Regions from separate parts of the Streptomyces kunmingensis genome, predicted to be linked through region 2. Evidence: riboswitches for the same ligand, from Rfam matches in the RefSeq annotation. Region 2 holds a riboswitch; each other region holds the start of a gene.

Region 1 (10,366 bases), on a different contig from region 2:
GGCCTGGGGCAAGGACGTACTGCTGCGCACACCCGTGGTCGGGCACACGGTGTACGAGTCCCTGCACGGCGCCAAGAAGGGCTTCAAGGACGCGTTCGCCCCGCAGGGCATGTTCGAGGACCTCGGCCTGAAGTACGTAGGGCCGATCGACGGGCACGACGTGGGCGCGATGGAGTCCGCGCTGCGCCGGGCCAAGCGCTTCCACGGCCCGGTCCTCGTGCACTGCCTGACCGAGAAGGGGCGGGGGTACGAGCCCGCGCTCGCCGACGAGGCCGACCGCTTCCACACCGTGGGGGTGATGGACCCGCTGACGTGCGAGCCGCTCGCTCCGTCCAACGGGCCGTCCTGGACGTCGGTGTTCGGGGACGAGATCGCGGCGATCGGGCGGGAGCGCGAAGACGTCGTCGCGATCACCGCGGCCATGCTGCACCCGGTGGGCCTGACCAGGTTCGCGCAGGAGTTCCCGGACCGGGTCTGGGACGTCGGGATCGCCGAGCAGCACGCCGCAGTCTCCGCCGCGGGCCTCGCGACGGGCGGCCTGCACCCGGTCGTCGCCGTCTACGCCACCTTCCTCAACCGGGCCTTCGACCAGCTCCTGATGGATGTCGCGCTGCACAACTGTGGGGTGACCTTTGTGCTCGACCGGGCCGGGGTGACCGGCGTCGACGGCGCCTCGCACAACGGCATGTGGGACCTGTCCGTGCTCCAGGTCGTGCCGGGCCTGCGGATCGCCGCCCCGCGCGACGCCGAACAGCTCCGGGCGCAGCTGCGGGAAGCCGTCGCCGTCGACGACGCGCCGACCATGCTGCGCTTCCCCAAGGAGTCCGTGGGGGTGCCGGTTCCCGCGGTCGACCGGATCGGCGGCCTCGACGTACTGCACCGCGCGGACGCGCCCCGCGTCCTGCTCGTGTCCGTCGGCGTCATGGCGCCCGTCTGCCTCCAGGCCGCCGAACTCCTCGAGGCGCGGGGCGTCAACTGCACGGTCGTCGACCCGCGTTGGGTCAAGCCGGTCGACCCCGGCCTCGCGCCACTGGCGGCCGCGCACGAGCTCGTCGCGGTCGTCGAGGACAACAGCCGGGCCGCGGGCGTCGGTTCGGCCGTCGCCCTGGCGCTCGGCGAGGCCGAAGTCGACGTGCCCGTACGGCGGTTCGGCATACCCGAGCAGTTCCTGGGACACGCGAAACGGGCCGAGGTGCTCGCCGACATCGGACTGACGCCGGTGGAGATCGCGGGCCGGATCAGTACGAGCCTGAAGGCGAAAGCCGGCGCAGAAGCCAGTATCAAAGAAAGTACCGAAGCAAGTATCAAAGCCGGCACCAAAGCCAGCGCATCCGAAAAGGTCGGCAAGGAGAACGACGTATGAGCAAGGAGTTCGACCTCGGCAAGCTGCTGGCCGAGCGCGGCGCCGAACGGTACGAGCTGCACACCAAGTACCTCAACCACCAGCTGCCGAAGATGCTCCACACCATCGGCTTCGACAAGGTGTACGAGCGGGCCGAGGGTGCGCACTTCTGGGACGCGGAGGGCAACGACTACCTGGACATGCTCGCCGGCTTCGGCGTGATGGGACTCGGGCGCCACCACCCCGTCGTCCGCAAGGCGCTGCACGACGTCCTCGACGCCTCCCTCGCGGACCTGACCCGATTCGACTGCCAGCCGCTGCCGGGACTGCTCGCCGAGAAGCTGCTGACGCACAGCCCGCACCTGGACCGCGTGTTCTTCGGCAACAGCGGGACGGAGGCGGTGGAGACCGCGCTGAAGTTCGCCCGGTACGCCACGGGAAAGCCGCGCGTCCTGTACTGCGCGCACGCCTTCCACGGTCTGACCACCGGCTCGCTCTCGGTCAACGGCGAGGACGGATTCCGCGACGGATTCGCGCCGCTGCTGCCCGACACGGCCGTCCCTCTCGGCGATCTCGACGCGCTGGCACGGGAGTTGAAGAAGGGCGATGTCGCCGGGCTCATCGTCGAGCCGATCCAGGGCAAGGGCGTGCACGAGGCGCCGCCCGGCTATCTGCGGGCCGCGCAGGAACTCCTGCGGGGGCACAAGGCGCTGCTCATCGCGGACGAGGTGCAGACCGGCCTCGGCCGCACCGGCGACTTCTACGCCTACCAGCACGAGGAAGGTGTCGAGCCGGACCTCGTCTGCGTCGCCAAGGCGCTGTCCGGCGGATATGTGCCGGTCGGGGCGACGATCGGAAAGGACTGGATCTTCAAGAAGGTCTACTCGTCCATGGACCGCGTCCTCGTCCACTCGGCGAGCTTCGGGGCCAACGCCCAGGCCATGGCCGCCGGACTCGCCGTCCTGAACGTCATGGAGGACGAGGAGACCGTCGCGAACGCCCGGGCCATGGGCGAGCTGATGACGGCCCGCCTCACCGCGCTCGTCGACCGCTACGAGCTGCTGAGCGACGTCCGCGGGCGCGGCCTGATGATCGGCATCGAGTTCGGCAGGCCCAAGTCGCTGAAGCTGCGCAGTCGTTGGGCCATGCTTCAGGCCGCGCGCAAGGGGCTGTTCGCGCAGATGGTGGTCGTGCCGCTGCTGCAGAAGCACCGGATCCTCACGCAGGTCTCCGGCGATCACCTCGAAGTCATCAAGCTGATCCCGCCCCTGGTCGTGGACGAGGCCGACGTCGACCGGTTCGTGGAGGCGTTCACCGCCGTGATGGACGACGCGCACAGCGGTGGCGGGCTGATGTGGGACTTCGGCAGGACACTGATCAAGCAGGCGGTCGCCAACCGCTGACCCGCGCCCTCACCGTTCGCCGGGGCGGTGCCTGAGCGGGCTTTGCCTCGGAGGCAAGAAATTTGCCTGCGAGGCAGGGCTCTGGCGTAATCAAGTGTATGAGCCCTGCCCTCCCGGAGGAGGCTCCGGTCCCCTCGGAGCTGCCCGCCGTCGCGCCCCAGCTGCGTGCCCTGCGCCGTCGCGCCGCCCTCACCCTCGAGGTCGCGGCCCGCTCCGCCGGTCTGTCGCCGGCGCATCTGTCGCGGCTGGAGACCGGACAGCGCCAGCCGTCGCTGCCGATGCTGCTCGCGCTCGCCCGTATCTACAGTACGACCGTCTCCGAACTCCTGGGCGAGACCCCCGCCGACCGTGACGCCGTGATCAGGGGCGGCGCCATGGAGGCGACCGAGGCAGGCGGCTGGACGTACTTCCAGGCCGGTTCCGCCGGCCGCGGCATGCAGGCCCTGCGGGTCCACGTGCCGTACGGATCACAGGGCGACATCGTGCGCGTGCACCCGGGCGAGGAGTGGCTCTACGCCCTCGAGGGACGGCTGCGGCTGCGCCTCGGGGACACGTCCCACCGACTCGACCCCGGGGACAGCGCGCACTTCGACTCGCTCACCCCGCACCGGATCGCCGCCGCGGACCGGGGCGGGGCCGAGCTCCTCTTCGTACACACCCTGCTGCAGAGTCCGACCGCCGCGCTGTGTCTCGGCCCGGCGGCCGGCCCGATCCGGGAGGTCTGACCATGAGCGACGCGACCGAGCACACCACCGAAGCCGAAGCACGGCCCGCACGCCGCCGGGACATCGAGGACAAGCTGCCGCGCGGCATCTGGGTGCGGGTCCTGGTCTACGTCTTCGCGGGACACGCCCTCGCGGCCTTCATCTACATGCTGTTCACGCTGGGTGGCGGCCAGTGACCCGGGTCCGTCGGGGAGTCAGTCGAGGAGCCGCTCGCGCAGCCGCTCGCGGTCGGCCGCGCTGAAGCGCAGGCCTTCCTCGAAGTAGCGGTCCGTGGTGCCCCAGGTCTGGTCGATGGTCTCGAAGGCGGCGTGCAGATACGCGGCGCGGGCGTCGAAGAGCGGGCTGAGCAGCTCCATGACCTCGGGGGAGTAGGCGTCGCCCGACGTGGCGCTGCGGCGCACCTTGTAGCGGCGGTGCTTGGCGTTCGACTCCAGGTAGTCGGCCTCGATGGCCTCGCGCTCCACGCCGACGGCGAGCAGCGTCACCGCGATCGACAGGCCCGCCCGGTCCTTGCCCGCCGCGCAGTGCATCAGCGCGGGCACGCTCTCCTCGGCGAGGGCGTGCAGGACGCGGCTGTGCTCTGCGGTGCGCTGGGAGATGATCGTGCGGTACGACGTGATCATGCGGTTCGCCGCGCGGCCCTCGGACAGCAGGGTGCGCAGCTGCTCTATGTCGCCGTCGCGGACCATCTGCCAGAACTCGGCGCCGTCCGCCGGGTCGGAGAGCGGCAGGTTCACGTTGCGCACCCCGGGCAGCTCGACGTCGGCGCCCTCGAGCCGCTGGTCGGCGGCGTTGCGGAAGTCGAAGACGGTGTGCAGGCCGAGGCCCGCGAGGAACGCGGCGTCCTCGGCCGTGGCGTGGGCGAGATGGCCGCTGCGGTAGAGCACACCCGGACGCACGCGCCGGCCGTCCACGGTCGGAAGGCCACCGACATCACGGAAGTTGCGCACTCCGGACAGCTCCGGCTCGGTGGACGGGGCGTGCTGCGTCACGGGGGCTCCTCCCGGTCGGGTCACCGGCGTTGCTCGTCGGTGGGCGCGCGTCTGCGGGCGCGCGTCTGACGATACGACATGGGTTCCCGGGGCAACTATCTGTCCGTTCTATCCGCTTTGGTATTAACTATCCATTTATCAAAGGGGATTGTGCGGTTCGCGTGAGCAGGCTCATATTCGTGACCGTCCGTGGCGGCCGTCCCGGATTTCTTCCTCGGGAATTCCAGAAGGTAAGGCGCTGGCAAAGCGCGGACATCGACGCAGGGTGACACAGGGAACTCTCAGTCGATCAAGAAAGCGGCCTCGTCGGTGAATTCGACATTTGTCGCCGCCTTTCTCGTCGGCTTACTGTCACCACTCCATCCGGACGGAACGCCTAGTCCTGCCGCCGCCCGGATTCCGAACAACGACCCGTGACGGCAGGAGCGGGGGACCCACAGGCAGTACGCCGCGGGAATTCCCCATGCGGCTAGGGGTGAAGCCGTGTCCGTGAACCGGGCGCGGCCGGGCAGCTCCAGCCCGAACCCGACAGCTCACCTCGTAGGCGACGGAGAGGAAAAGCGCCATGCCCGCAAAGGGAAAGCACCGCCGTTCGAAGACCCAGCGCATCACTCGCGCCGCCGCCGTGGCCTCGGCCGGCGGGGCCGCGCTCGCCCTGCCGCTCATCGGCGCCACCGGCGCCCACGCGGCGACCGGCGACGCCGCCTCGACCGACGCGAAGACGTACACGGTCAAGGCCGGTGACACGCTCTCGAGAATCGCCGAGGCGCAGGACGTCGACGGCGGCTGGAAGAAGCTGTACGAGGCCAACAAGAGCGTCGTCGGCTCCGACGCCGGACTCATCCAGCCCGGCATGAAGCTCACGCTGGACGGCGCCGCGAAGACCGCCTCCACCACCGCGTCGAGCACCGGCGACAGCACCGGCACGGGCACCGCGGACTACGTGAAGCCCGTCGACGGCTCCGTCGGCACCGCGTACCACGCCTCCGGTTCCTCCTGGTCGAGCGGCTACCACACCGGCACGGACTTCGTGGTCTCCACCGGCACCACCGTCAAGGCCGTCGGCGACGGCACGGTCGTCTCCGCCGGCTGGGACGGCAGCTACGGCAACGAGGTCGTCATCAAGCACGCCGACGGCGACTACTCGCAGTACGCCCACCTGTCCTCGATCGGTGTCTCGGCCGGGCAGACCGTCACCGCCGGCCAGCAGATCGGCCTGTCCGGCGCGACCGGCAACGTCACCGGGCCGCACCTGCACTTCGAGATCCGTACCTCGCCGGACTACGGCTCCGACATCGACCCGCTGACCTACCTGCGCGAGCACGGCGTCAGCATCTGAGCCACCCGCACCGCGTGCGTCTCGCGCGATCCACTCGGCCCCCGGGGTTATTCCCCGGGGGCCGAGTGCGTTTTCTCACCGCTCGTCAACCCGTGGTTACGTTGGCGTAGGTCACACCTCAAGGTGAAAGATGTGTGGTCGTGGCAAACGAATCGAGATCACTCAGCATCGGCACGATTCGGTCCTACGCGGCGGTGGGGGACAGCTTCACCGAAGGCGTCGGGGACCCCGGGCCCGACGGCAGTTTCGTGGGGTGGGCCGACCGGCTCGCCGTCCTCTTGGACGACCGCGTGGCCGAGGACACCTTCCAGTACGCGAACCTCGCCGTGCGCGGCAAACTCCTCGACCAGATCGTCGAGGACCAGGTCCCGCGCGCCGTCGAACTCGCCCCCGACCTGGTGACCCTGGTCGCCGGCGGCAACGACATCATCCGGCCCGGCACCGACCCGGACGACGTGGCCGAACGCTTCGAGAAGGCCGTGGCACGCCTCGCCGAGGCCGCCGGCACCGTCATGGTGGCCACCGGCTTCGACACCCGCGACGTGGCCGTCCTCAAGCATCTGCGCGGCAAGATCGCCACGTACAACATGCATGTGCGGGCCATCGCCGACCGGCACGGCTGCGCGATGCTCGACCTGTGGTCCCTCAGGTCCATCCAGGACCGCCGGGCCTGGGACGAGGACCGGCTCCACCTGTCCGCGGAGGGCCACACCCGGGTCGCCCTGCGCGCGGGACAGGCGCTCGGCATCGACGTCCCCGCCGACCCCGAGCAGGCCTGGCCGCTCCTGCCGCCGCGCGGCACGTTCGAGGTGCGGCGCGACGACATCCACTGGGCGCGGGAGTTCCTGGTGCCGTGGATCGGGCGGCGGCTGCGCGGCGAGTCCTCCGGGGACCGCGTGCAGGCGAAGGGCTTCGTGGACCCGCACCTCATCAAGATGCACCTGGAATCCGCTTCCTAGCCGCCTTCCGGAGGCCGAGCCACTCTCCTTGCGCCTCCTGGTCACCTTCCAGAGGTACTGCGGGTTCTCTTAGGGGTGACGGGCGGAGTGGCGTGCCTCGCCTGGCCGGGTGCGGGTGCTGGGATGTCGGCCGCCCGCCGCGTCGGCGGGCCCGACCGGGAAGGACCCCGATCCCATGTCCGTACGCTCCCGCCGCAGCGCCGTGCTCGCCGGCGCCCTGCTCGCCCTCGTACTGCCGGCCGTACCCGCCGTAGCCGCCCAGGCGGCGCCGCACGCGGCCGCCGCCGCGGCGCCGAAGCCCGCGACCCTGACCGTCACCGGCGAGGGCCGCGCCACTGCCGAACCCGACATGGCGATCGTCACGGCGGGCGTCGAGGCGAACGGGCCCACCGCGAAGGACGCCCTGGCGGCGCAGAGCCGCGCGGCGGACGCGCTGCTCGCCGCCGTGCGCGAGGCGGGCGTCGCCGACCGGGACATCCGTACGGAGAGCCTCGCGACGTCGGCCGTCTACGAGACCGGCCCCGAGCCGGGCGCGGCCACCCGGGTCGCCGGCTACCGGGCCACCCAGTCCTTCACCGTCAAGGTCCGCGACCTGGACCGGACCGGCGCGCTCATCCAGGCGATCGCGGACGCGACCGGCGACGACGTGCGGATCGACTCCGTCGTCTTCGACATCGCCGACCCCGGCCGGCTGCGGTCCGCGGCCCGGGCGGCCGCGTACGCCGACGCGCACGAGAAGGCCGTCCAGTACGCGAAGGCGAGCGGTCACAAGCTCGGCCGGCTCGTCTCGCTCGAAGAGACGACGAGCGGCCGCCCCCGGCCGGTGGCCGTCCCCGCGATGGCCTTCGACCAGGCGGCCGGGAAGGTCCCGGTGGCGGCCGGGGAGATCGAGGACGCGGTGAGCGTGACGGCGGTGTACGAGCTGAACTGACGCCGCGCCGGGCGGCGCCGTCACCGGTACCAGCCGAAACGCTCCGCGATGACGGGCAGCCGGTCGGCGACGAGGGCGTGCGCGGCGGCCCGCGGGGTCGTCCCGTCGGCCTCCGCGCGCGCCAGCACCTGACCGATCAGGGCGCGCATGGAACGCCGCGTGTGGGCGAACGCCTCGTCCGCGTCCGCGCCGATGTCACCGAACAGCGTCCACCACCACCAGGCGTTGGTCCCGGAATTGACGACGACGTCCGGCAGGACGGTCACCCCGCGCCGCGCGAGCAACTCCTCGGCGTCGGCGAGCACCGGCATGTTGGCCGCCTCCACGATCCACCGCGCCGTGATCCGCTCCTGGTTCGCGGCGTCGATCGCATACGAGACGGCAGCCGGTACGAGCACCTCGGCGTCGGCCGAGAGCCAGGCGTCGCCCGGCAGCTCGCGGTCACCGGGACGCAGCGCCGAGCGCGCCACCGTGCCGAACGCGTCGCGCGCGGCGAGCAGGCGTTCCACGTCGAGCCCGTCGGGGTGGGCGACCGTGCCCTTAAGATCGGCGACCGCGACCACCTTCAGACCCGCCCGGGAGAGGAAGCGTGCCGTGGCACCGCCCATGGTGCCCAGGCCCTGGAGCGCGACCCGGGTGCCCTCGTACGGGAGCCCGGCGCGGTCGAGCGCGACGAGCACCGACTCGGCGACACCGCAGCCGCCCACGAGTTCGTCCAGGCCGATCCCGTCGACGGAGAGCGCGAACGCGGCCGCGAGCCGGGCGCGGGCCGCCCGCTCGTCGTCGAGCAGCGGGTACACCGCCTGGATCGAGGAGACGAGCCCCGCCTCCGCGGCCGCCCTGTCGACCAGGTCCTGGGTCAGTCCCAGATCCTCGCCGGTCGTCCAGCAGGACTCGATGTGCGGCCGCATGGCCCGCAGATAGCGCACCAGGACGCCGTACGCCTCCGGTGAGCGCGGGTCGCAGTCGATGCCGCCCTTGGCGCCGCCGAGCGGGATGTACCGCCCTTGCGGGTCGTAGTGCAGCGCCTCTTTCATCGTCATGCCGCGCGCGAGCCCCGCGACCTCGGCGAGCGTGCAGCCCGGGCGCATCCGCAGGCCGCCGCTGGAGACGCCGCGCACCAGCCGGTCCACCACCAAGTAGCCGGTGCGGCCCGTGACATGGTCCGTCCAGGTCAGCTCGATGAGCGGCTTCGCGGGAGAGGCGGCGGGCGCGGGGCTGGTCATGGGAACTCCTCGGGGGCGGTGCGGGCGGGGACCGGCGGGGCCGGACCGGTCCGGGCCGCATGGTCCCAGGGGCGGTGCGACGCGTTGTCGTAGGTGCGGCACATAATGGAACACCCTGATCGATCAACAGGAGGCGTTGTGCCACGTTCCCTGAGTCCCGGACTGCGCTCGCTGCAGCCTGCCGCGTTCGGCGCCGAGGCCACCGGCGCGCGCCTGGAGCGGATCCGCAAGTCACCGAACTTCGCCGACGGGCAGTTCCAGAACCCGCTGGGGGCCCGTACCCGGCCCGACGGCTCCATGCTCGACTTCGCGAAGGTCTACTTCCGTAAGGAGGAGCGCGCCCGGCGCGCTCCGCTGGGCACCGTCCCCGTCCACGCCACGACCCTCGCCGACCTGTCGAAACCGGCCGCGAGCGGGCTGCGCATCACCTGGATGGGGCACTCCAGCGTGCTCGCCGAGATCGACGGCGTCCGGGTGCTCTTCGACCCCGTGTGGGGCGAGCGCTGCTCCCCGTTCGCCTTCGCGGGGCCCAAGCGGCTGCACCCCGCGCCGCTGCCCCTCGCGGCGCTCGGCCCGGTCGACGTGGTCGTCATCTCGCACGACCACTACGACCATCTGGACATGCCCACGATCAAGGCGCTCGCGGGGACGGACACCGTCTTCGCCGTGCCGCTCGGCGTCGGCGCACACCTGGAGCACTGGGGCGTCCCGGCCGACCGGCTGCGCGAGCTGGACTGGAACGAGTCGACCGAGGTCGGCGCCGTGACCCTGACGGCGACGCCCGCCCGGCACTTCTGCGGCCGTGGCGTGCGCAACCCCCAGCACACGCTGTGGGCGTCCTGGGCCGTGACCGGCCCTGAGCACCGGATCTACCACAGCGGTGACACCGGTTACTTCCAGGGTTTCGCGGACATCGGCGCGGAGCACGGCCCGTTCGACGTGACCATGATCCAGGTGGGCGCGTACTCGGACTTCTGGCCCGACATCCACATGACCCCGGAGGAAGGGCTGCGCGCCCACCTCGATCTACAGGGCGGGCGGCCGCACGGCGTGCTCATGCCCATCCACTGGGGCACGTTCAATCTGGCGCCCCACGCATGGGCCGAGCCCGGTGAATGGTCCATCGACGTGGCGCGGGACGCCGGGCAGACCCTGGCCACGCCGAGACCCGGCGAGCCGTTCGAGCCGGGCGGTGACGTGCCGGCCGACGCCTGGTGGCGCGGCGTGTCCGCCCCCGTCGAGCGCCCCTGGCGCCGGGCGGCGCCGAGCCTGACGGACAGCGGACCGGCCGCCACGGAGCTGGACCTGGCGGGCGATCGCTGACCGGGGCCCGGCCCCTAGACGCACGGACTGTTTCTTACAAGCCGATGTCCCGGCTGCGGTAGTCGTCGAGGGACTCGCGGCGTACCAGCAGCCGGGCACGCCCCTCGGCGACGGCGACCACGGGCG
Region 2 (10,366 bases):
AAGTGAGTCCATGGAACAGTTCGAGCGTGCCCGGCTTGACGCCTACTTCGCGCGCATCGCGGACGACCTCACACCAACGGAACGTCCGTCGTCCTTCCTGATCACGCACCTGCTCCCCGAGCGCCCTTCCTTCGTCCGAGCGGTGGGCACGAACAGCGCCCTGCGGGCCGTCCTCCCCAAGCCGAAGTCCATCGACCCCGCCGCACTCCGCGCGGTCGAGAAGGTAACGCCCTGCGACACCCTGACGCGCGAACTGTTCGAGGACCCAGACACCGCGGTCGAGTACATCGAGTCACGCGCCGCCGGACAGTCCGTCGTGCTACTCGACGTGGGCGGGTACTTCGCCCCTTCCATCGACGCCCTGCACGACCGCTTCACGGGTCGCATTCTCGGCGTCGTCGAGGACACCGAGAACGGACACCGCCGCTACGCCGACCGCGACAAGCTGCCCTGCCCCGTCGTCTCCGTCGCCCGCTCCCCGCTCAAAGACCCCGAGGACTTTCTCGTGGGCCAGAGCGTCGTGTTCTCGGCCGAAGCGCTCATGCGTAGCCGCGGCGACATCCCCCACGGCCGCCCTGCCCTCGTAATCGGGTTCGGCAAACTCGGCTCCTCCATCGCCCGCCTGCTCCACGCAAAGGGCGTACAGGTCACCGTGTACGACGTCGACCCCGTGCGGCAGACACAGGCCCTCTCGCAGGGCTTCACTGTCGCGCGCGACCGCGACACGGCCTTGCACGGCGCCGGCCTTGTGCTCTGCGCCACCGGCGCGGTGTCCCTGCGAGGCGAGGACTTCGCCACGCTGCGGAACGGCGCCTACGTGGCGACCGTGACCTCATCCGAGGACGAACTCGACCTCGCCGCACTCCCCCGCGTCTACCAGCGCGCGCCCCAGGGCGAGCACGTCACCCGCTACTCGACGACCGGCCACTACTTCTACCTGCTCAACGGAGGGAACGCCGTCAACTTCCTGCACGGCGCCCACGTTGGGCCGTTCATCTTCCTTGTGCAGTCCGAAATTCTCGCCGGAATGCGGATGCTCTCCCGTGGCGATCTCGGACCCGGTATGCACGAGGTTGGCGCCGATGATCGGGCAACCATCGCGGCAACGTGGCTCAGCTACTTCAACCGATAGAGGAACGGAGCACCCATGCCGATTCCGGCACAGCACGTACGCGAAACGGTCGACGCGTACCTCGCCGAGCACCCCGACGAGAAAGACGCACTGTCCGCTCTTGTCGCGACCCTCGGCGAGGCAGGCGACTCGATCACGTCCCGTAAGGAGTTCCGCGGGCACGTCACGGCCGGCGCCGCCCTGCTCCGCCCCGACGGACGCGTACTCACGATCGAACATCGCGCACTGCAAAAGTGGCTGCTGCCCGGGGGCCACGTCGAGGACAGCGACACCACGCTCGTGGACGCGGCCCTGCGCGAGCTGGCCGAAGAGACGGGGATCAGCCCCGACCGCGTCGAGCCTGACAGCGGCCTGCCGCTGCACGTCGATGTGCACTCGATCCCGGCGAATCCGGCCAAGGATGAGCCGGAGCACCTTCACTTCGACTTCCGATACCTGTTCCGCACCACGGCGGATCTGGTCAACCTGCAAGAGGAAGAGGTCACGGCCTACAGCTGGCAGTTCGCCGACATGCTGACGGCCGAGCCCCTGCGCACCCGCGTGATGAACGCCACACGCCAGAGCCTCTCAGGTCACAGCTAGGCCCCGGTACCCACCAGAGGTACCGGGGCCGCTGCGCTTCAGGACATCACCGCAGGTCAGTCGCTCTTTTCACCCGGGTGGGCCTCTTCTGCCAATTTGAAGGCAATGCCGTCCAGAATGTCGTGCTCGCTGACGACGACCTCGCGAGCGCCGGTCCGCTCCATGATCAGACGCAGCACGAGCGCGCCGGAGGCGATGACGTCGACGCGGCCGGGGTGGATCACCGGGCTCAGCGCACGCTGGTCGTGCGTGGACGTCAGGAGCCAGTCGGTGAGCTCGGCGACCTTCTCGTAGGAGATCCGGGAGTGATGGATCGCGGTCGAGTCGTACGCGCTCAGGCCGAGCGACAGGGCCGCCAGCGTCGTCACCGAACCGGCCAGGCCGACCAGCGTCCGGGCCTGCGTCAGCGGAACCCGCTGCTCGACCAGGTCCAGAGCCGCGACGATGTCCGCGCGGATCTTCTCGACCTGCGCCGCGGACGGCGGGTCGGTGACCGTACCGTCCTCCGCGACGAGGTGCCGCTCCGTCATCCGCACGCAGCCGATGTCGACCGAGTGGGCGGCCCGCACCTCGTCGTCACCGACCACGAACTCGGTCGACCCGCCGCCGATGTCCACGACCAGATAGGGCTGGTCCAGATCGGCCCGGCCCGTCAGCTCCTTCGTCGCCCCCGTGAAGGAGAAGGCCGCCTCCTGCTCACCGGTGATCACCTCCGGCTCGACGCCGAGGATGTCGAGGACGCCGCGGACGAAGTCGTCCCGGTTCGACGCGTCACGGGACGCGGACGTGGCCACGAAACGGACGCGCTCCGCGCCGTGCTTCTTGATCACTTCGGCGTACTCGCGGCAGGCAGCGAACGTGCGCTCCAGCGCCTCGGGCGCGAGCCGCCCCGTCTTGTCGACACCCTGACCGAGCCGGACGATCGTCATACGGCGGTCCAGGTCGACCAGTTCACCCGTCGTGGGGTCCGCGTCCGCGACCAGCAGGCGGATCGAGTTCGTACCGCAGTCGACGGCCGCGACCCGGGTCACTCAGCCACCTCCGCGGACACGCACGCGCCCTTCTTCCACCACTGCGGCAGCATCGCGATCGCCTCGTCGCCCAGCGGGTTCACACCCGGGCCCGCCGCCAGCGAGTGCGCCACGAGCACATGCAGGCACTTCACACGGTCGGGCATGCCGCCCGCGCTCGGGAAGTTCTCCAGGACCTCGATGGCGTCACGGCGCGCGATGTAGTCCTCGTGCGCCGCCCGGTACTGCCGCGCCAGCTCGGGGTCCGTGCCGAGCCGCTCGGTCATCTCCTTCATGACGCCGTTGGCCTCGAGCGTCCCGATGGCCGAGGCCGCACGCGGGCACGTCAGGTAGTACGTCGTCGGGAACGGCGTGCCGTCCTCCAGACGCGGAGCCGTCTCGACGACGTCCGGATTGCCGCAGGGGCAGCGGTGCGCGATGGCCCGCAGGCCGCGCGGCGGGCGGCCGAGCTGCTCCTTGAACGCGTGGATGTCGGCGTCCGTGGGCGCGATGGACTCGGTCTGGGGCGGGGGCGTTTCCATGCCTGTCTTTCACTTCGGTGTGGGGCGGGGTAAGAGATGGGTCAGTCTGCGCGGTCGGCCTTGTCGACGCCGTCCCACACGTTCGAGTACCAGGGGCGGTCGGCCTCGCCCTGCTCGGCGCGACCGTCCTCGGTGGACCGCGGATCGGGCACCACGTACCCGGTCTCCCCCGGCATCACCATGTGCAGGCGCTCGCGGATCCGCTGCTCGGCGTACGCGTCGTCCTGCCAGCGCGCCTTCTCGTCCCGGAGCCGGTCGACCCGGTCCTCGGCCTCCTGCTGCTGGCGCTGCAGGTCCGCGATCTCGCCGCGCTGGGACACGTACTGCCGTATCGGGTACGCGAGGGCGACCACGAGCGTGCAGACGACGAGGGCGAGCAGTGCCGCACGGCCGGTGAGGCGGGAGCGGCGGGCCTGCCGCTTGTTCTGCGAGCGGTAGACGCGCTCGGCGGTCTGCTCGCCGAGCACGCGCAGTCGGGTGGCCGTGGAGAAGCGGGCCGAGTCGTCGCGGCCCCTGCTTCGGAGCTTTCCCGGCATCGCCTGTCCGCCTCCCCGTCCGGCTGCCTACGTGCGTACGTCCTCGCACACGGTACGGGACCGAGTGCGAGGACGTACGGAACTACAGCGCCGGGGGCGGTCAGCCCTTGAAGCGCGGGGACGCCGAGCGCAGGGCGTCAGCCCTTGAAGCGGGGAAACGCGCTGCGGCCGGCGTAGACCGCCGCGTCGTCCAGGATCTCCTCGATGCGAAGGAGCTGGTTGTACTTGGCGACGCGCTCGGAGCGGGCCGGGGCGCCGGTCTTGATCTGGCCGCAGTTGGTGGCGACGGCGAGGTCGGCGATGGTGACGTCCTCGGTCTCGCCGGAGCGGTGGGACATCATGCACTTGAAGCCGTTGCGCTGGGCCAGCTCGACGGCGTCCAGGGTCTCGGTCAGCGAACCGATCTGGTTGACCTTGACGAGCAGCGCGTTGGCCGAGTTCTCCTCGATGCCACGGGCCAGGCGCTCCGGGTTGGTGACGAACAGGTCGTCGCCGACGAGCTGCACCTTGTCGCCGAGGCGCTCGGTGATGGTGTTCCAGCCGGCCCAGTCGTCCTCGTACAGCGGGTCCTCGATGGAGACGAGCGGGTACGCGGAGACGAGCTCCTCGTAGTACTCCGTCATCTCGGCGGCGGAGCGCTCCTTGCCCTCGAACTGGTACTTGCCGTCCTTGTAGAACTCGGAGGCGGCGACGTCCAGCGCGAGCGCGACCTGCTGGCCGGGGATGTAACCGGCCTCCTTGATCGCCTCGAGGATGAGGTCGAGCGCGGCGCGGTTCGACTCCAGGTTCGGGGCGAAGCCGCCCTCGTCGCCCAGGCCGGTGGACAGACCCTTGGTCTTCAGCACCTTCTTGAGGGTGTGGTAGACCTCGGTGCCCCAGCGCAGCGCCTCGGAGAACGACTCGGCGCCGATCGGCGCGATCATGAACTCCTGGATGTCGACGTTGGAGTCGGCGTGCGACCCACCGTTCAGGATGTTCATCATCGGGACGGGCAGCAGGTGCGCGTTCGGACCGCCGAGGTAGCGGAACAGCGGCAGGTCGCTGGCCTCGGACGCGGCGTGCGCGACGGCGAGGGAGACACCCAGGATCGCGTTGGCGCCGAGGGAGCCCTTGTTGTCGGTGGCGTCCAGGTCGAACATCGCCTGGTCGATCAGACGCTGCTCGGTGGCGTCGTAGCCGACGAGCTCCGGGCCGATCTGCTCGATGACGGCGAGGACGGCCTTCTCGACGCCCTTGCCCTGGTAACGGTTGGGGTCACCGTCACGGAGTTCGATGGCCTCGAAGGCACCGGTGGAGGCACCGGACGGAACAGCAGCACGACCCGTGCTGCCGTCGTCGAGGCCGACCTCGACCTCGACCGTGGGATTGCCTCGGGAGTCCAGGATTTCCCGGGCTACGACGACGTCGATGGACGGCACGAGCATCTCCTTCTGGGATGTGACACAACAGTGCGGGCGGCTGGCCCGCACCCCTGAGCGTAACCGGCTCCGGGGCATCGGCCAGCCGACCGACCGTCTCGTGGACAACGCCGATAGCGAAATGTTTCCAAACGGAACAAAGACGGCGACCTCCGCCCCGGAACCGGAACGGAGGTCGCCGAATTGAGCGGCCCGTGAAGGCGGGGCGGTGGTCGGACTCGGCTTCCGCCGATGCCGGGTCCGTACCCACCCCTTACATAAGGGCGCGGCTGCCTACTTCAGGTGCAGCTGCTGGTTCGGGTAGATCAGGTCCGCGTCGCTGACGATGTCCTTGTTGAGCTTGAACACCTTCTGCCAGGTGGTGCCGTGCGCCTCGGCGATCTTGCTGAGCGTGTCGCCGGACTTCACCTTGTACTCGCCGTCACCCTTCTCGACCTTCTTGCCGGTCGGGGTGGTGACGGTCTTCTTCGACTCCCGCTTCGGCTGCGCCTGCTGCTGCGGCTGCTGGCGCTCCTGCGAGCGGGTCGTCGTGGAGGAGTCGGAGCGCTCCTGCTGCTGCGGCTGCGACTGCTGCTGCGACTCGGCCGGAGCGGAGTTGCTGGTGTCGGCGCCGGACAGGCCCACACCGCAGCTCGGCCAGGCACCCTTGCCCTGCGAGGCGAGGACCTTCTCGGCGACGGATATCTGCTGCGCCTTGGACGCCTGGTCGGCGGAGGACGCGTAGGCGGTGCCGCCGTACGCGGCCCACGTCGAGGACGAGAACTGGAGGCCACCGTAGTAACCGTTGCCCGTGTTGATGGACCAGTTGCCACCGGACTCGCAGGACGCGACCTGGTCCCACTCGGAGGTGGAGGCGGCGGAGGCGCCCGTGGCACCCATCAGCGGAACGGCGACGGCGGCACCGGCGACACCGGCGAGCGTGGCGACACGGACGGCCTTGGACGGGCGGCGGTGCTTGCCCTTGCTGGAAAGCAGCATGGAGAGATCCCCTCACCGACGCCTACGAGGTGAGCTGTCGGGTTCGGGCCAGTGAGTGCCCGGCCGCGCATCCTTGTGCGCGGCTTAACCCCAAGCCGGTTTCCCGGCGCTTACCTTGGGTCCCCCGCTCCTGCCTACGGCGCTGACGCGTCGACTGTTCCCGTGCGGACGTCGGCAGGATTCGGCGTGACGTCCCTCGGGGCCCGCTGTGGCGAGCGGTGACGACGTTAAGCAGTAGATCCGCCCGATTTCAAAGACGATCAGGGTCTTTGAGACTCATGTCTCACTCTCGCAAAAGTGGACATACAGGCCCCAACCGTCTCTGAACTCCCGCTACTTTTCGACCGATTCGAGGCCAAGATCCAGACTCTGACCAGGAAGGATGAGGTCCGGGTCGGTGCCGACCGTCTTCTTGTTCAGGTCGTAGAGCGCATCCCACCCGCCGTTCACGCCCTGAGCGTCGGCGATGTCCCACAGGTTGTCGCCCGAGCGGACCGTGTACGTCCCCTCGGCGGACTCCTCCTCGCGGTCCTCACGGGAGGCGTGGCGGCCCTCGCCCCCGCGGGAGGCGGCGGTGTCGTCCGCGGCGCGGTCGCCGCGGTGGCGGCCGGCGGAGTCGCCGGAGGCGGAGGATGCCGGGTCCGCGGAGGAAGTGGAGTCGGACTGACCGGACTTGCCGTCGCCGTCGCTGTCGGCATCGGCTGATTTGTCCGCGGATGCACCCTTGGCGTCGTCGCCCGCGTCATCACGGGCGTCGTCGTCGGCCTTGTTACCGGAGGTATCGGTCGAGGCGTCGGCCGACGGCGTGTCCGACGCCTCGGCCTCGTCACCCTCGTCGGACGAGCCGGACGTACCGGACTCCTCGTGATTCTTCTCTCCCGAGCCGGACGAGTCCGAGGTGCCTGACGAGTCCGAGGAGTCCGAGGAGTCCGCCGATTCGGACGGCTGCGGGGAGACGCTCACGCCCGGGTCGACCTCGGCCGCTTCGCCGCTCTGGGTGAGACCCGCCACGATCGAGCAGCTCGGCCAGACGCCGGGCCCCTTGGCCGCGAGGGCCTTCTCGCCGACGGCTATCTGCTGCGAACGACTGGCCTCCGCGGCGGTCGGGGCGAACTCGAGGCCGCCGTACCGATCCCACACCTCCTGCGAGAACTGAAGTCCGCCGTAATACCCGTTGCCCGCGTCGAGGCTCCACTGGCCGCCGGACTCGCACTCGGCGAGCTTGTCCCAGGTGGTGGTGGAGGCGGCGCTCGCGCTGGTCGCCGCGAGGAGCGGGATCGCGATGGCGCTGCCGGTGACGCCGGCGGCGACGACGAGAGCAGGGGCCTGACGGGGGCGACGGTGTCGGCCGTTCCCGGAGAGCATGCGGTTGCCTTTCGCGAGACTGATGCAGCACGCGACGGGATCGGCGGAAGTGGTGCCGGATGTGCCTGTGTCGCGATGACTGGTGAACGTAGCGGGACTCGAACGCTTGTCACAAGTCGATGCAGCGCAGATCACGTCAACATCACAGTCTTGACGGGGCGTCAGGTCCGCTCTGGCGTGAACTCGACGGGCAGCGTGCGCAGTCCACGCATGATGAGCCCGCCCCGCCAGCGCAAATCAGCCGGATCCTGGGCAAGCCGCAAGTCCGGAAGGCGCGTCAGAAGCGTGCCGAGCGCGGTCTGTCCCTCCAGGCGCGCGAGGGGGGCACCGAGGCAGTAGTGGATGCCGTGGCCGTAGCCGAGATGCTGATTGTCGCGGCGGGAGAGGTCGAGGGCGTCGGGATCGGCGAAGCGCGCCGGATCGCGGTCCGCTGCGGCGAGTACGACGAGGACCGGGTCGCCGGTGGCGATGGACCGGCCGCCGATGGTGAGCGGCTCGGTCGCGAACCGCCAGGTCGCCAGCTCCACCGGGCCGTCGAAGCGCAGCAGTTCCTCGACGCCGGTCGCCAGGAGCCCGGCGTCGCCCTCGGCCAGCGCGCGCTGCAACCGCTCACGCTGATCGGGGTGCGTAATTAGGGCATACGTTCCATTACCGATCAAGTTGACGGTGGTCTCAAAACCGGCGAAAAGGAGGATAAAGGCCATGGCTGCGGCCTCGTTCTCGGTGAGGTGCTCACCGTCGTCGGAAGCGCGGATCAGGCCGGAGATCAGGTCGTCACCGGGGTCGCTGCGCTTGCGGCGGATCAGCTCGGCGAGATAGCCGCGCATCTTCTTGACCGAGCGGGCGACTCCGCCGCGCGGCCCTCCGCCGTGCCGGATCATCATGCCCGCCCAGTCCCGGAAGTCGTCCTGGTCCTCGCGCGGGACGCCCAGCAGGTCGCAGATGGCGTAGATGGGGAGCGGGAAGGCGAAGTCGTGGATCAGGTCCGCTTCGCCTTTCGCCGCGAACCGGTCGATGAGGTCGTCCGTCAGCTCCTGGACGCGGGGTGCGAATTCGGCCACGGTGCGCGGGGTGAACGCCTTCGAGACGAGGCGGCGCAGACGGGTGTGGTCCGGCGGGTCGATGTTGAGCAGATGCGTCATCAGGTCGGCTTTGCGCTCGCCCGGGATGCCCGTCTTGCCCTTGGCGTGCGAGGGCTCGTCGTGGTGGTCCGGATTCTTGCTCAGCCGCTGGTCGGCGAGGGCCTGGCGGGCATCCGCGTACCGGGTGACCAGCCAGGCCTCGACGCCGCTGGGGAGCGTGGTGCGGTGCACGGGGGCGTGCTCGCGCAGCCATGCGTAGGCGGGGTACGGGTCGCTCGCGAACTCCCAGGTGAAGAGTTCGGGCATCGCGGCGGGGACAGGGCTTTCGGTCACCCTCCGACCGTATCCGGAGCGGGTGACAGGGCGGCCCCGGTGTCCGCCCGTCCGCGGAGACCCGCTGGAAGCGGGTCTTAATCCGCAGTGTCCTGGTCCGCAGCGTCCTGATCCGCAGTGTCCTGGTTCTCCAGCCCCTCCGTCGCGCGGATCGTCGCCCGGTAAGCGCGGGCCGCCGCGCGGAGGGCGGCTTCGGGGTCTTCGCCGGCCGCTTCCGCGCGCAGGGCCAGGGTGAGGAGTTCGTAGCCGATGCCGGGGCCCGTGGGGGCGGGGACGTCGAGGCCCGCGGTGCGCACGCGTGAGCCGAGCTTCGCGGCGAGGGCCAGGCCGGGCTGGCCCACCGGCACGCCGTCGGTGACGGAGGTGCGGCGCTTGGCCTCGCCCTTCTTGCGCAGCCAGATCGCCCGCACCTCCTCCGGCGTGGACGCGCTCTCGTCGCCGAAGATGTGCGGGTGGCGGTGGATGAGCTTGGTGACGATGCCGCCCGCGACGTCGTCCACGGAGAAGGGTTCGCCGGTGTCCTCCTCGGCGATGCGGGCGTGGAAGACGACCTGGAGGAGGACGTCGCCCAGCTCCTCCCTCAGCTCCGCGCGGTCGTCCGTCTCGATCGCCTCCACCAGCTCGTACGCCTCCTCGATCGCGTACTTGGCGAGGTCCTCGTGGGTGCGCCGGGACGACCAGGGGCACTCGCGGCGGATGCGGTCCATGACCTGGACGAGGTCCAGGAGGCGGGCGCCCGGCAGGTCGTAGGAGCCGGGGAGCAGTTCGAGGGACGGCATCTGCTCGCGGCCCGAACCGGCCAGCGTCGCCAGACCGTCCGTGAGGCGCCGGTCGCCCTCGGCGGTGGCCAGGACGACGACGGTGCGGCCGCCGTCGGCGCAGCGGTCGACGAGGTCGCGGGCCGCGAGCGGCTGCGTCGCGACGGTGACCTCGACGCCGGCCTCCTTCAGGTACGGCAGCTGCGGGTGCGCGGCGTCGGCGCACAGCACGGCGTCGGCGCCGCGCAGCACGTCCCATGCCTGCCAGGACAGCAGCCCGGGGGCGACCCGGTGGCTGGTGGTGAGCAGGACGATGCGGCCCGCGTCGCCGGTGCCGCCGTCGCCGGGGTGGCCGGTGGGGTCGCTGGTGGTGCCGTGCACCTGTCGATCGTTCACCACTCGAACGTAACGCAGGCTACCGACAGTCCCCGCCCCCGACGGCTCCCTGCCGCTTTCAGCCGCGCCCGGCCGCTCCTAGGCGGTCTGCTGGGCCGCGGCCGGCTGCTGCTGGGTGACCTGCTTCAGCCACGGCGTCTTGGCCTCCACGAGGCGGCTCCTGGGGGTGATCTCCCAGGAGCCGTAGCGGGGGTTCAGGTCGACGTTCAGTTCCTTGGACGCCTTGCCGAGGGT
Region 3 (10,366 bases), on a different contig from region 2:
GTCCATCTGACGCGCGGCATCGAGGGCTCCGTCCACGTCGGACCGAACGCGGTGCCCGCGCTGGCCCGTGAGGGCTACGACTGGGGCACCGTCCGCCCCCGCGAGCTCGCCGGGACGCTGGCCTGGCCCGGGTCGTGGCGGATAGCGCGGCGCCACTGGCGGTACGGGGCGGGCGAGCTGCTGCGCTCGGCCTCCAAGCGCGCCTTCACCGACGCGGTGCGCCGTCTGGTACCCGCGGTCGACCCGGAGGACCTGGTGGCGGCGCCGGCCGGAGTGCGCGCGCAGGCGGTGCTGCGGGACGGCACCCTCGTCGACGACTTCCTGATACGCGAGGGCGCCCGCACGGTCCATGTGCTGAACGCGCCGTCACCGGCCGCGACAGCCTCCCTGCCCATCGGCAGAGAGGTCGCCCGGCGCGCCCTCGCCGCACTCGCCTCGGCCTGAGGCCCGGCCTGCACCGAAGGCCCGGCCGGCACCGAGCTGCGGCGGCGCCTGTGCGGCCGGGCGCTCCGGACCCGTAAAATCGCCCCACTGTGTCTGAGTCCGAAACCCCCCAGAACCCCGCCCCGCCCGCGCGCCCGAACGAGCCGCGTTTTCCGGACGGGCCCCGGCCCGATCCCGCCGGATCGCACTTCGAGCGGCGGATCCGCAGCTTCCAGCCGCGCCGCAGCCGGGTCACCACCTCGCAGGCCGACGCGTTGCAGCGGCTGTGGCCGAAGTGGGGCCTCGACATCGACGGGCAGCGCGTCCTCGATCTCGCCGAGATGTTCCCGGGCGTCGACCGGGTCGTCCTGGAGATCGGCTTCGGCATGGGCGAGGCCACGGCGCAGATGGCGGCGGACGACCCGTCGACCGGGATCCTCGCGGTCGACGTGCACACCCCGGGCCAGGGCAATCTGCTGGGCCTCGCCGAGCGCGGCGGCATGACCAACGTACGGGTGGCCAACGGCGACGCGATCATCCTGCTGCGCGCGATGCTCCCCGACGCCTGCCTCGACGGGCTGCGCGTCTATTTCCCCGACCCCTGGCCGAAGAAGCGGCACAACAAGCGGCGGCTGATCCAGCCCGAGTTCCTGTCCCAGGTGGCCGGCCCGCTCAAGCCCGGCGCGCTGGTGCACTGCGCGACGGACTGGGAGGAGTACGCGGAGCAGATGCTCGAGGTGCTCACCGCCCACCCCGACTACGAGAACACGCGGCCGGACGGCGGCTACGCGCCACGCCCCGCGTTCCGTCCGCTGACCCGGTTCGAGGGTCAGGGCCTGGACAAGGGGCATGTGGTGCACGATCTGCTGTTCCGGCGCCGGTAGCGGGTCACGGTCGAGGATCGGCCCAAGAGTCCGGCCCCGTCGCGGCGCCGCGCATCCCTCGTTAGGGTCAATGAGTGGCTTCGTACCCCGGCTGCCCGCCCCCGCAGGACCACGCCCCCGGCACACAGCCGACCGGCGCGGTCCCGCATCCGCGCTGGTGGGAGCGGAAGGGGGTCAGGGTCACGGCGCTCGCCACGCTCCTCGCGGTGTCCGGCGCCGTCATCCTGGCGCTGGTGCGGGAGCAGACCGGTACCGAGGGGTTCCTGGTCGGGCTCGGCCTGGCCGTGCTGCCCGTGCCGCTGCTGATATCCGCGTTCCGCTGGCTGGACCGGGTGCAGCCCGGGCCCTGGCGGAACCTGCTCTTCTCCTTCGCCTGGGGCGCCTGCGCGGCAGCCCTGATAGCGATCGTCGCGAACAGTTTCGCGACGCGGTGGATAGAGACCGCCACCGCCGACCCGACCGGCGCCGACACCCTCGGCGCCACCGTCATAGCGCCCGTCGTCGAGGAGTCCGCCAAGGCCGCGGCCGTGCTGCTCGTCTTCCTGTTCCGCAGACGGGACTTCACCGGCATCGTCGACGGTGTGGTGATCGCCGGAGTCACCGCGACCGGCTTCGCGTTCACCGAGAACATCCTGTATCTCGGCAACGCCTTCGGCACCGATCAGCTGACCGGCACCGGACCCGGCCTCACCTCGGTGACGGCGGCGACCTTCTTCGTGCGGATCGTGATGTCGCCGTTCGCGCACCCGCTGTTCACGGTGCTCACCGGGATCGGCTTCGGCGTCGCCGCGGTCATCGCACCCGACCGCGGCCGGGCCCGCCGCGTCCTGCTGCCGCTCGCCGGGCTGCTCGCGGCGATGGGCATGCACGCGTTCTGGAACGGCTCGTCGTCCTTCGGCGAGTACGGCTTCTTCGCGGTGTACGCGGCGTTCATGGTGCCGGCGTTCGGCCTGCTGACCTGGCTCGCCGTGTACGTACGCCATCGCGAGCTGCGCACCGTGCGGGCCGAGCTGTCCGCGTATGTCGTGGCCGGGTGGCTCGCGCCGCCCGACCCGTTCGCCCTCGGCTCGCTCAAGGCACGCCGCCTCGCCCGGGAGTACGCCGCGTACTACGGCGGCAAGGAGGCGGAGGCGGCGGTCACCGAGTACGAGGCGTACGCGACGTCGCTCGCGCTGCTCAGGCACCGCGGCCGCAAGGGCCGGGCCGGCGCCGATTTCGTCGTACGGGAGCGCGAGTTGCTCGAAGCGCTGTGGGAGCGGCGCCATCACGCACGTCCCGCGCTCGCGTACGCCTCCCAGGTCGCCGCCCCCATGTGGCGGCCACCGGTGTACGCGGGGCCGATGCCGCACGTTCCCGCGTACAACCCGTACCGCTACTGACAAGGCTCAGGCGGACGCGGCCGTGAGGCGGCCGAGCTCCTCGTCCGTCAGGGTCAGGTCCGCCACCGCGAGCAGCGCCGGAAGCTGTTCCACCGTGCGCGCGGACGCGATCGGCGCCGCCACGGTGGGCTGCCCGGCGAGCCAGGCGAGGGCGACCGTGGCGACCTCGGCGCCGCGGGCCTGCGCGATCTCGTCGAGGGCGGTCAGCACCTTCTGGCCGCGCTCGGTCTGAAGGTGCTTGGACGCGCCCCCGGCCCGCGCGCCGTCGACCGTGACGCCCGGCCGGTACTTGCCGGTCAGGAAGCCGGAGGCGAGCGCGTAGTACGGGACGGCGGCGAGCCCTGCGCGCGAGGCGATGTCCTGCCGGGCGCCCTCGTAGGTGGAGCGCGAGACGAGGTTGTAGTGCGGCTGGATGGCGACGTAGCGGGCGAGGCCCTCGCGGTCGGAGACGTCGAGGGACTCCTGGAGACGCTCGGGCGAGATGTTCGACGCGGCGATGTTGCGCACCTTGCCCGCCTTCACGAGGTCGTCGAGCGCGCCGATGATCTCCTCGACGGGGATCGTCTCGTCGTCGTCGAAGTGCGTGTAGTACAGGTCGATGTGGTCGGTGCCCAGGCGCGTGAGGGAGGCGTCGGCGGCGGCCTTGATGTTGGCGGCGCGCAGGCCCTTGAAGTCGGGGTGGCGGGCCACCTTGGTGGCGATGACCAGGTCGTCGCGGTTGCCGCGGGCCTTGAGCCACTTGCCGATGACGGTCTCCGACTCCCCGCCGTGGTTGCCCTCGACCCAGGCCGAGTACGAGTCCGCCGTGTCGATGAAGTTGCCGCCCCCGGCGGTGTAGGCGTCGAGCACCGCGAACGAGGCGGCCTCGTCGGCGGTCCACCCGAACACGTTGCCCCCGAGGGCGAGCGGGAAGACCTCGAGGTCGGAGGAGCCGAGCTTGCGCAGTGAGGGGGAAGAAGTCATGCCCTCAGTTCTACGCCCCCACGGTACGAGGTGTTCCGTAGGGGCGGGAGGCGTTCGAGGGCCGGGCTCTCAGGGGGTGAGGCCCTTGTCGCGCAGCCAGGCCGCCGGGTCGACGCCGGTGGCGGCACCGCCGGGGTGGACCTCCATGTGGAGGTGGTCCCCCGTGACGTTGCCGGTGGCGCCGACGCGGCCTATGACGTCGCCGGTGCTGACCTTCTGGCCGACGCTGACGTTCAGCGAGGACTGGTGGCAGAACCACAGCTCGGTGCCGTCGTCGAGGGTGAGGATCGTGCGGTAGCCGTACGCGCCCGCCCAGCCGGCCTCGGTGATGGTGCCGCCGTGGACGGCGTAGATCGGCGTACCGGTGGAGGCCGCGAAGTCCAGGCCCGTGTGGTAGCCGGAGGACCACAGGGATCCGGGCTGGCCGAAGGTGCCGGTGAGCGTGTACGAGGTGACGGGGAGCTTGTAGCTCTTGGCCAGCTTGGCCAGGCGCTCGGCCTCGGCCTTCTTCTTGGCCTCCTCCTCCGCCTTCTTCTTCTCGGCGGCGGCCTTGGCCTCGGCCTTCTCCTGCTTCGCCGCGGCTTCCGCGGCGGCCTTCTGGGCGGCGGCCTCCTCGGCCGCGGCCTGCGTCCTGGCGTCGGCGGCGTCCTGCTGCGCCTCGGCCTGCTGCATGATGCGCGACCGCAGCGCTTCGCCCGCGCCCGACCGGCCGTTGCCCATGGAGGTGAGCGGGGCGGCCTCGGTGGCGCCGGACGAGGAGTCGGCGGTGTCGGACATGAGCGCGCCCACGCCGGGCAGCGACTTGGCCTCGGGCAGCGAGTCCTTGACCGCCGAGAGGTCGGGCATGGAGATGTGGACCGGGGGCTTGCCGCCCTGCGCGGTGGCGATGCCGCCCGCGCCGACGGCGGCGATCACGCCGACGCCGAGGACCGTGGAGCTGCGCGCGAGTCCGCCGCGCTGCCGGGCCACGCGGTGCCTGCCGCGGACGGGACGGACGGATTCCTCGGTGGGATTCCACTCCTCCCAGGTCCCCTGCTCGACACCGGACCCGCCTGGGGCGGGGTCGGCGGAGAATCCGGGGAACTCGGGGGCAGGACGGTTCGACGCCACGGGGGCGCTCTCCTTTCCTTCCTTCTCGCCTACCGGGTTAGCTGACGGGTTCGGAGCAGGAAGGTCTCCTACGAGCACGGTCCGACGCCCGAAAAGCGACGGAACTATGCCTGATTCACCCCAAGTTGGTGGTTCCCCGGCTCCCTTGCGGGATTAAGCGTGTGCGCACGGAGCCGTCGCTTGTGACGGCTGGGACGACCGCGCTGCGTTATCGAACGTTAATAGACAGCCGATAGTAATTCCAAGCTGTTCCCGTTGATCGTTCACGTTCTTGGCCTGGACTTAACGGGGCACTACCGGGCGGAATCGGGCGAGTTGCCCGTCGTTTTTGACGCGCTTCAAACCCATCAGTTTCTGACGTAGTGTCAATTGTTATGCGAAGAGGGGTCGTCCGGTCACCCCTCGTGAGGTTGATCAAGGACGCCGCACGGCGAGCAGCGCCATGTCGTCGGTGGCGCCGTCCCCGGTGTGCAGGCGTACCTCTTCGGCCAGCGCGGCGAGCAGCTCATCGGGCCCCGGGAAGATCCGGCCCACGAGCCGGGCCGCGGGATCGTAGAAGACGCCCTTCGCGTCCCGTGCCTCGGAGAGCCCGTCGGTGTAGAGCAGGAGCGTCGCCGCGGGCGGGAACTCCGCCTCGGTGGCCCGGTCCGGCCAGGACCCGAGCTCGCCCAGGCCGAGCGGCAGCGCCGCCTCCGCGGGCGTGATCACCTGGACCGTGCCGTCGCCGAGCAGCACGACCGGCTCGGGGTGGCCGCGGTTGAGGATGCGCAGGAGCCGGCCGCCGTGCGGGATCTCGGCGAGCACGGCGGTGGTGAAGCCCTCGAAGTCGTCGATGCCGCGCCGCCGGGAGCCCTCCCGGGCCAGCGCCCGCTCCAGCCGCTGGGCGACCGCCTCCAGACTGTCCTCCTGCTCGGCGGCCTCCCGAAAGGCGCCGATGACGACGGCCACGGCGGCGACCGCGCCCATGCCCTTCCCGCGTACGTCCCCGACGACTATCCGCACCCCGTGCGGTGTGTCCTGCACCGCGTACAGGTCGCCGCCGATGAACGCGTCGGCCTGCGCCGCCTCGTACCGGGCCGCGATCGCCAGACCGCCGATCCGCCCGGCCGGCTCCGGCAGCACGGCGAGCTGGGCCGCCTCCGCGATCTGCCGCGCGGACGCGAGCTGCTCGTCGCTGCGGCGCTTGATCCGGTTGATGAAGCAGGCCAGCACGCACACGGTGGCCACGGTGGCCATCTCCGTATAGACGCCGGTGTGGAAGGCCGTGTACCTGAGATGCACGGCGACGATGGCGGCGATCGACGCCGCTCCGGCCGCGATCGTGCTGCCCAGCGAGAAGAACGGGGCGACGACCAGGGGCGCCGCGCTGAACAGGGGTGAACCGGCGAATCCGGACGGTGTGCAGTACTCGTAGACCGCGCCGCCGATGATCAGCAGCAGGGGCAGCACCCGGAGGAAGGCGCGCGTGCCGACGGCGTCCGCTCCGTGTCTGTGCCGCCCTCCTCGCTGCCCCACCACTCGTCTCCTGCCACAGTCCGCGCCCGGATTCCGGCGTCTGTCCAAGGGTTCCCGGGGCGGGAGCCGGAGGCGAGCGTTACTGCTCCGTCCGGGTCAGGGCCCATAAACAGACCGAGGCCGGAATCTCGAAAGATTCCGGCCTCGGCCTTCAGTAGCGGGGACAGGATTTGAACCTGCGACCTCTGGGTTATGAGCCCAGCGAGCTACCGAGCTGCTCCACCCCGCGTCGGTGAATGCAACACTACGCCATCAGGGACGACGAATGCCAATCGCGGCCGTGTCCGGCGCCTTCCGACTGGCGTTAAGAGGACATGACCTCAACTCGACGAGCCATCACCGCTGTCCTGCTCGCTGTCGGCGCCACCGCGATCGCCGCCCCGGTCGCCCAGGCCGACACGTCCGGCAACACCATCTCCCCCACCGCGACGCTGGACGCGGTCTCCACCATGGCCATCCCGGCCGCGCAGCGCGACAAGGTGCCGCACACCGCCGAACAGATCCAGGGCCTCAACCAGCTGAACAAGCTGAGCGAGCTGCACCAGGTCACGGACCTGGTGGCGCCGGTCACCAACCTGGTCGGCGCGTAGCGACACCCGCACCACATACCCGGACACGCCTGAGGGGCGGCTGCCTGACGCAGCCGCCCCTCAGGTGTGTCAAGCGTGTCAGCCGTTCTGCACACCGTTGGCCGACAGGGCCGAGATGTCGTCCAGCACGTGCGACAGCGGCTCGTCCTCCTTGGCCTGCGTCGAGTTCTCCGCGCACTGCTGGTTCTGCGGGGCCGACAGGATCGGGATGTCCTGGACGCCGACGTTGACCAGACCCACGATGTTCTGGACGTTCGCCTTGACCGGCAGACCGACACAGAGCTCGTTCAGCGTGCCCTGGACCAGGGTGAGCTGCGGACTCTGGTCCCCGTCGGCGGAGGAGTTGCCGAACGCCTCCTGGGCCCCGTTGCCGCTGGCCGAGGTGGTGCCGCTGTCGTCACCGATGGCCAGGGCCTGGGGAGCAGCCACCGCCGACAGGCCGGCGATGGAAGCGACGATCGTTGCGGTTGCCCACAGCTTCTTCATGCGAATTCCCTTCATTACCGTACTCCGTTGACGGAGCTACGGTTAGACAACTGGTCAGAATTACGACGGTTGCGGACCCTGACCCATTCGGGCTAATACCTGAGAGCTATACGCGCACTCGTAAAGCGCAGTTGGGCCGCCGAATACGGCGGCCCAACGCGTGCGGCATACGGATCAGTCGTTGCCGGTGCCGTTGGAGGAGAGAACCGGGATGTCGTCCAGGATGTGCGACAGCGGCTCGTCGCCCTTCGCCTGCGTCGAGTTCTCGACACACTGCTGGTTCTGCGGGGCCGACAGGATCGGGATGTCCTGGAGGCCGACGTTGACGAGGCCCACGATGTTCTGGATGTTGGCCTTGGCGGGCAGGCCGATGCAGGGCTTGTTCAGGGAACCCTGGATGAGCGCCATCTGCGGGCTCATGTTGCCGTACGTGGCCGAGTTGCCGAACGCCTGCGACGAGTGGTTGCCGCTGAACGAGGTCGTCGGGCTGTCGTCCCCGTTGGCGAGCGCCTGGGGCGCGGCCGCGGCGGAGATGCCGACGAGAGACGCGGTGACGGCGGCAGCCGCCACAGCCTTCTTCATCATGTGGGATTCCCCTTCAGTTGTTTCCGAGAGCATCCGTACCAACTACACGCGACCTTGTTTGGTTGCCCGAATTCACTCGGATGGGGAACTGCGCGCCGTGCGGATAATAAGACTCTCGGCGCAACGGGTGAACCTGCGGAACCATCGCGATCCCGGGGAGTTGTTCCTTTCGCAGTAACCGGTGCCTGTCAGAAAAGGAACAGAAAAAATGCTCAAGAAGGCAATGACTGCAGCCGCAGTCGCCGTGTCCGTCATCGGCATCTCCGCCGCGGCCGCGCCGCAGGCGCTCGCCAACGGCGACGACAACGGCACCACCTCGGCCAGCGGCAACGGCGCCCAGCAGGCATTCGGCAACTCCTCGACCGACGGCGACATGAGCCCGCAGCTCAGCCTGGTCCAGGGTTCCCTGAACAAGCCCTGTGTCGGTCTGCCGGTCAAGGCCAACATCCAGAACATCGTGGGCCTCGTCAACGTCGGCATCCAGGACATCCCGATCCTGTCTGCCCCGCAGAACCAGCAGTGTGTCGAGAACTCGACGCAGGCGAAGGGCGACGAGCCGCTGTCGCACATCCTGGACGACATCCCGGTTCTCTCCTCCAACGGTACGCAGAACAGCTGATTCAGCTGCGCACCCGGCCCGGACCGTCCGCGTCGTTCGACCGCGGGCGGTCCGGGCCTTTTTACCGGGCGTCGGTCCGCTTCGTCGCCCGGTCGGCACAGTTTCCTCGACTGGTGCCGGCTCGTTTGATCTGCGGAGTCCCAAGAATTTTCCTCGGTAAAAAGGAGAAAGACATGTCTCTCAAGAAGAGCGTCACGATCGTGGCCGGTGCGGTCATGGCCTTCGGTATGGCGGCCCCGGCGTTCGCCGACGCCGGTGCGCAGGGTGCGGCCGTGAACTCCCCGGGTGTGCTGTCGGGCAACAACGTGCAGGCCCCCATCCACATCCCGGTCAACCTCTGCGGCAACACCGTCGACGTCATCGGTCTGCTGAACCCCGCCTTCGGCAACACCTGCGCCAACGACTGACGCAGGAACCGCAGTTGTCACCCAGCCGACCCTGGTGCCTTCGGGCTCCGGGGTCGGCTTCGAATTTGTAGCGGGAAAGGAAACACATTGAGGCAGGCACTGAGAATCGGGGTAGTGGCAGCAGCGGCGGCGACGGGATTCCTGTCCGTGCCCGGGGCGGGCGCGTCCGCGATGGCGGGTGACCAGGGGCAGTCGGGCGGTTCTCCCGGTGTGCTGTCGGGCAACTCGGTCGAGGCTCCGCTGTCGGTCCCCGTCAACGCTTGCGGCAACTCCGTCGACGCAGTGGGTGCCCTGAATCCCGCCATGGGCGACAGCTGCGCCGAGAAGAACGCCTCCGCCGTCGCTTCCACGGACAGCGGGCGTGGTGGCGGACACGGCGGCGGGCACGGCAGTGGGCGGCCGCATGCGGCGAGCGGGCACGACGCGACCGCCATCGGGAGCAGCTCCGCCCGGGCACCCGCGCCTCGCGCGCCTCGCTCGGCGAGCAACTCCTCGGGTACGACGCAGTCCGCCGGCGTCCTGTCGGGCAATTCGGTGCAGGCTCCCGTGAGCGTCGATCTGAACGTGTGCGGCAACACCGTCGACGTGGTGGGCGTGGGCAACCCCGCCTTCGGCAACTCCTGTGCCAACGGCGGAGAAGCGGCGGCGGTGCCGACACCCTCGGACGGCGACGAGCGGCCTCCGGCGTCGCACGAGGAGGAAGGCGAGGGCGAGGGGCATCCCGGCGCACCGCCCTCCAGCAGGGCCATGTCCGGCTCGGCCCACGGCAGCCAGGCCAGGTCGGCCCTGCGTCAGCAGGACGTGCGTACGGGCGAGACAGTGGTTGATCCGCAGGCACCGGTGGCGCGGGGGCGGCTCGCCGAGACGGGGATCGATGAGCGGGTCCTGGGGTCCGCGGCCGCCGGGGCGGGGCTGCTGCTCGGCGGCGGGATCCTGTACCGCAGGTCGGCCGCGGCGCGCCGCTGAGTGCCGGGACTCGAACCCGCCGGGCCGGGCGGCCGGGCTGAGGAGTCGGGCCGAGGAGTCGGGCCGGGAAGAGCTACCAAGGTTCTTCCCGGCCCCCTGAGGACGGCACGGTTACCAGCTGTCTGCCCAACGGCGTGAAGCCGACGGCTGGGAGGGAGACAGCGCGGCCATTCTCATGACAGGCGCCAGTGCACCATCGGACGGCGGGCCCCGGATGCCCGATTCACCCGTTTGCCAGCTTTGTCACCCCAATGGGTTCTCAGAGCCTGTCCGACGGGACCGGCACGGGCTCCGGCGTATGCCGTCTGCCCATCGGCACTACGGGACCACGCCGCCAGTTCCGCCGGGTCAGGTACCGCTCGACCCCGTCGACCAGCGAGGGCGCGGTGTAGGACGCGCCGTGGACGAAGCGCATCGCCGGGCCGTAGTCGGGCGTCGT

The links. Region 2 has a riboswitch for cyclic di-AMP ahead of ABD366_RS14095 (transglycosylase family protein). Riboswitches for the same ligand answer to the same signal wherever they lie in the genome.
Region 1: another riboswitch for cyclic di-AMP. It lies ahead of ABD366_RS10440 (M23 family metallopeptidase); the one in region 2 lies ahead of ABD366_RS14095 (transglycosylase family protein).
Region 3: another riboswitch for cyclic di-AMP. It lies ahead of ABD366_RS42755 (M23 family metallopeptidase); the one in region 2 lies ahead of ABD366_RS14095 (transglycosylase family protein).

What each region holds. Positions count from the first base shown of each region.
Region 1 is NZ_BAAATS010000006.1:487,051-497,416, reverse strand. Features, by position in the region: gene dxs (1-deoxy-D-xylulose-5-phosphate synthase) at 1-1,363, shown strand, start outside; gene ABD366_RS10460 (aspartate aminotransferase family protein) at 1,360-2,745, shown strand; gene ABD366_RS10455 (helix-turn-helix domain-containing protein) at 2,844-3,470, shown strand; gene ABD366_RS10450 (DUF6126 family protein) at 3,473-3,646, shown strand; gene ABD366_RS10445 (tyrosine-protein phosphatase) at 3,665-4,462, opposite strand; cyclic di-AMP (ydaO/yuaA leader) riboswitch at 4,860-5,024, shown strand; gene ABD366_RS10440 (M23 family metallopeptidase) at 5,028-5,801, shown strand; gene ABD366_RS10435 (SGNH/GDSL hydrolase family protein) at 5,942-6,760, shown strand; gene ABD366_RS10430 (SIMPL domain-containing protein) at 6,936-7,691, shown strand; gene ABD366_RS10425 (glutamate dehydrogenase) at 7,712-8,917, opposite strand; gene ABD366_RS10420 (MBL fold metallo-hydrolase) at 9,056-10,240, shown strand; gene lysA (diaminopimelate decarboxylase) at 10,275-10,366, opposite strand, start outside.
Region 2 is NZ_BAAATS010000010.1:102,532-112,897, reverse strand. Features, by position in the region: gene ABD366_RS14125 (adenosylhomocysteinase) at 11-1,132, shown strand; gene ABD366_RS14120 (NUDIX hydrolase) at 1,148-1,714, shown strand; gene ABD366_RS14115 (Ppx/GppA phosphatase family protein) at 1,771-2,745, opposite strand; gene ABD366_RS14110 (DUF501 domain-containing protein) at 2,742-3,266, opposite strand; gene ABD366_RS14105 (FtsB family cell division protein) at 3,308-3,802, opposite strand; gene eno (phosphopyruvate hydratase) at 3,940-5,220, opposite strand; gene ABD366_RS14095 (transglycosylase family protein) at 5,494-6,198, opposite strand; cyclic di-AMP (ydaO/yuaA leader) riboswitch at 6,203-6,350, opposite strand; gene ABD366_RS14090 (transglycosylase family protein) at 6,532-7,563, opposite strand; gene ABD366_RS14085 (cytochrome P450 family protein) at 7,725-8,951, opposite strand; gene ABD366_RS14080 (nucleoside triphosphate pyrophosphohydrolase) at 9,056-10,117, opposite strand; gene ABD366_RS14075 (SurA N-terminal domain-containing protein) at 10,211-10,366, opposite strand, start outside.
Region 3 is NZ_BAAATS010000072.1:14,994-25,359, forward strand. Features, by position in the region: gene lhgO (L-2-hydroxyglutarate oxidase) at 1-444, shown strand, start outside; gene trmB (tRNA (guanosine(46)-N7)-methyltransferase TrmB) at 534-1,307, shown strand; gene ABD366_RS42745 (PrsW family intramembrane metalloprotease) at 1,382-2,686, shown strand; gene ABD366_RS42750 (aldo/keto reductase) at 2,693-3,649, opposite strand; gene ABD366_RS42755 (M23 family metallopeptidase) at 3,719-4,759, opposite strand; cyclic di-AMP (ydaO/yuaA leader) riboswitch at 4,771-4,929, opposite strand; gene ABD366_RS42760 (PP2C family protein-serine/threonine phosphatase) at 5,174-6,274, opposite strand; tRNA gene ABD366_RS42765 (tRNA-Met) at 6,430-6,503, opposite strand; gene ABD366_RS42770 (hypothetical protein) at 6,589-6,864, shown strand; gene ABD366_RS42775 (rodlin) at 6,943-7,350, opposite strand; gene ABD366_RS42780 (rodlin) at 7,525-7,935, opposite strand; gene ABD366_RS42785 (rodlin) at 8,144-8,554, shown strand; gene ABD366_RS42790 (chaplin) at 8,728-8,961, shown strand; gene ABD366_RS42795 (chaplin) at 9,076-9,927, shown strand; gene ABD366_RS42800 (NAD(P)-binding domain-containing protein) at 10,187-10,366, opposite strand, start outside.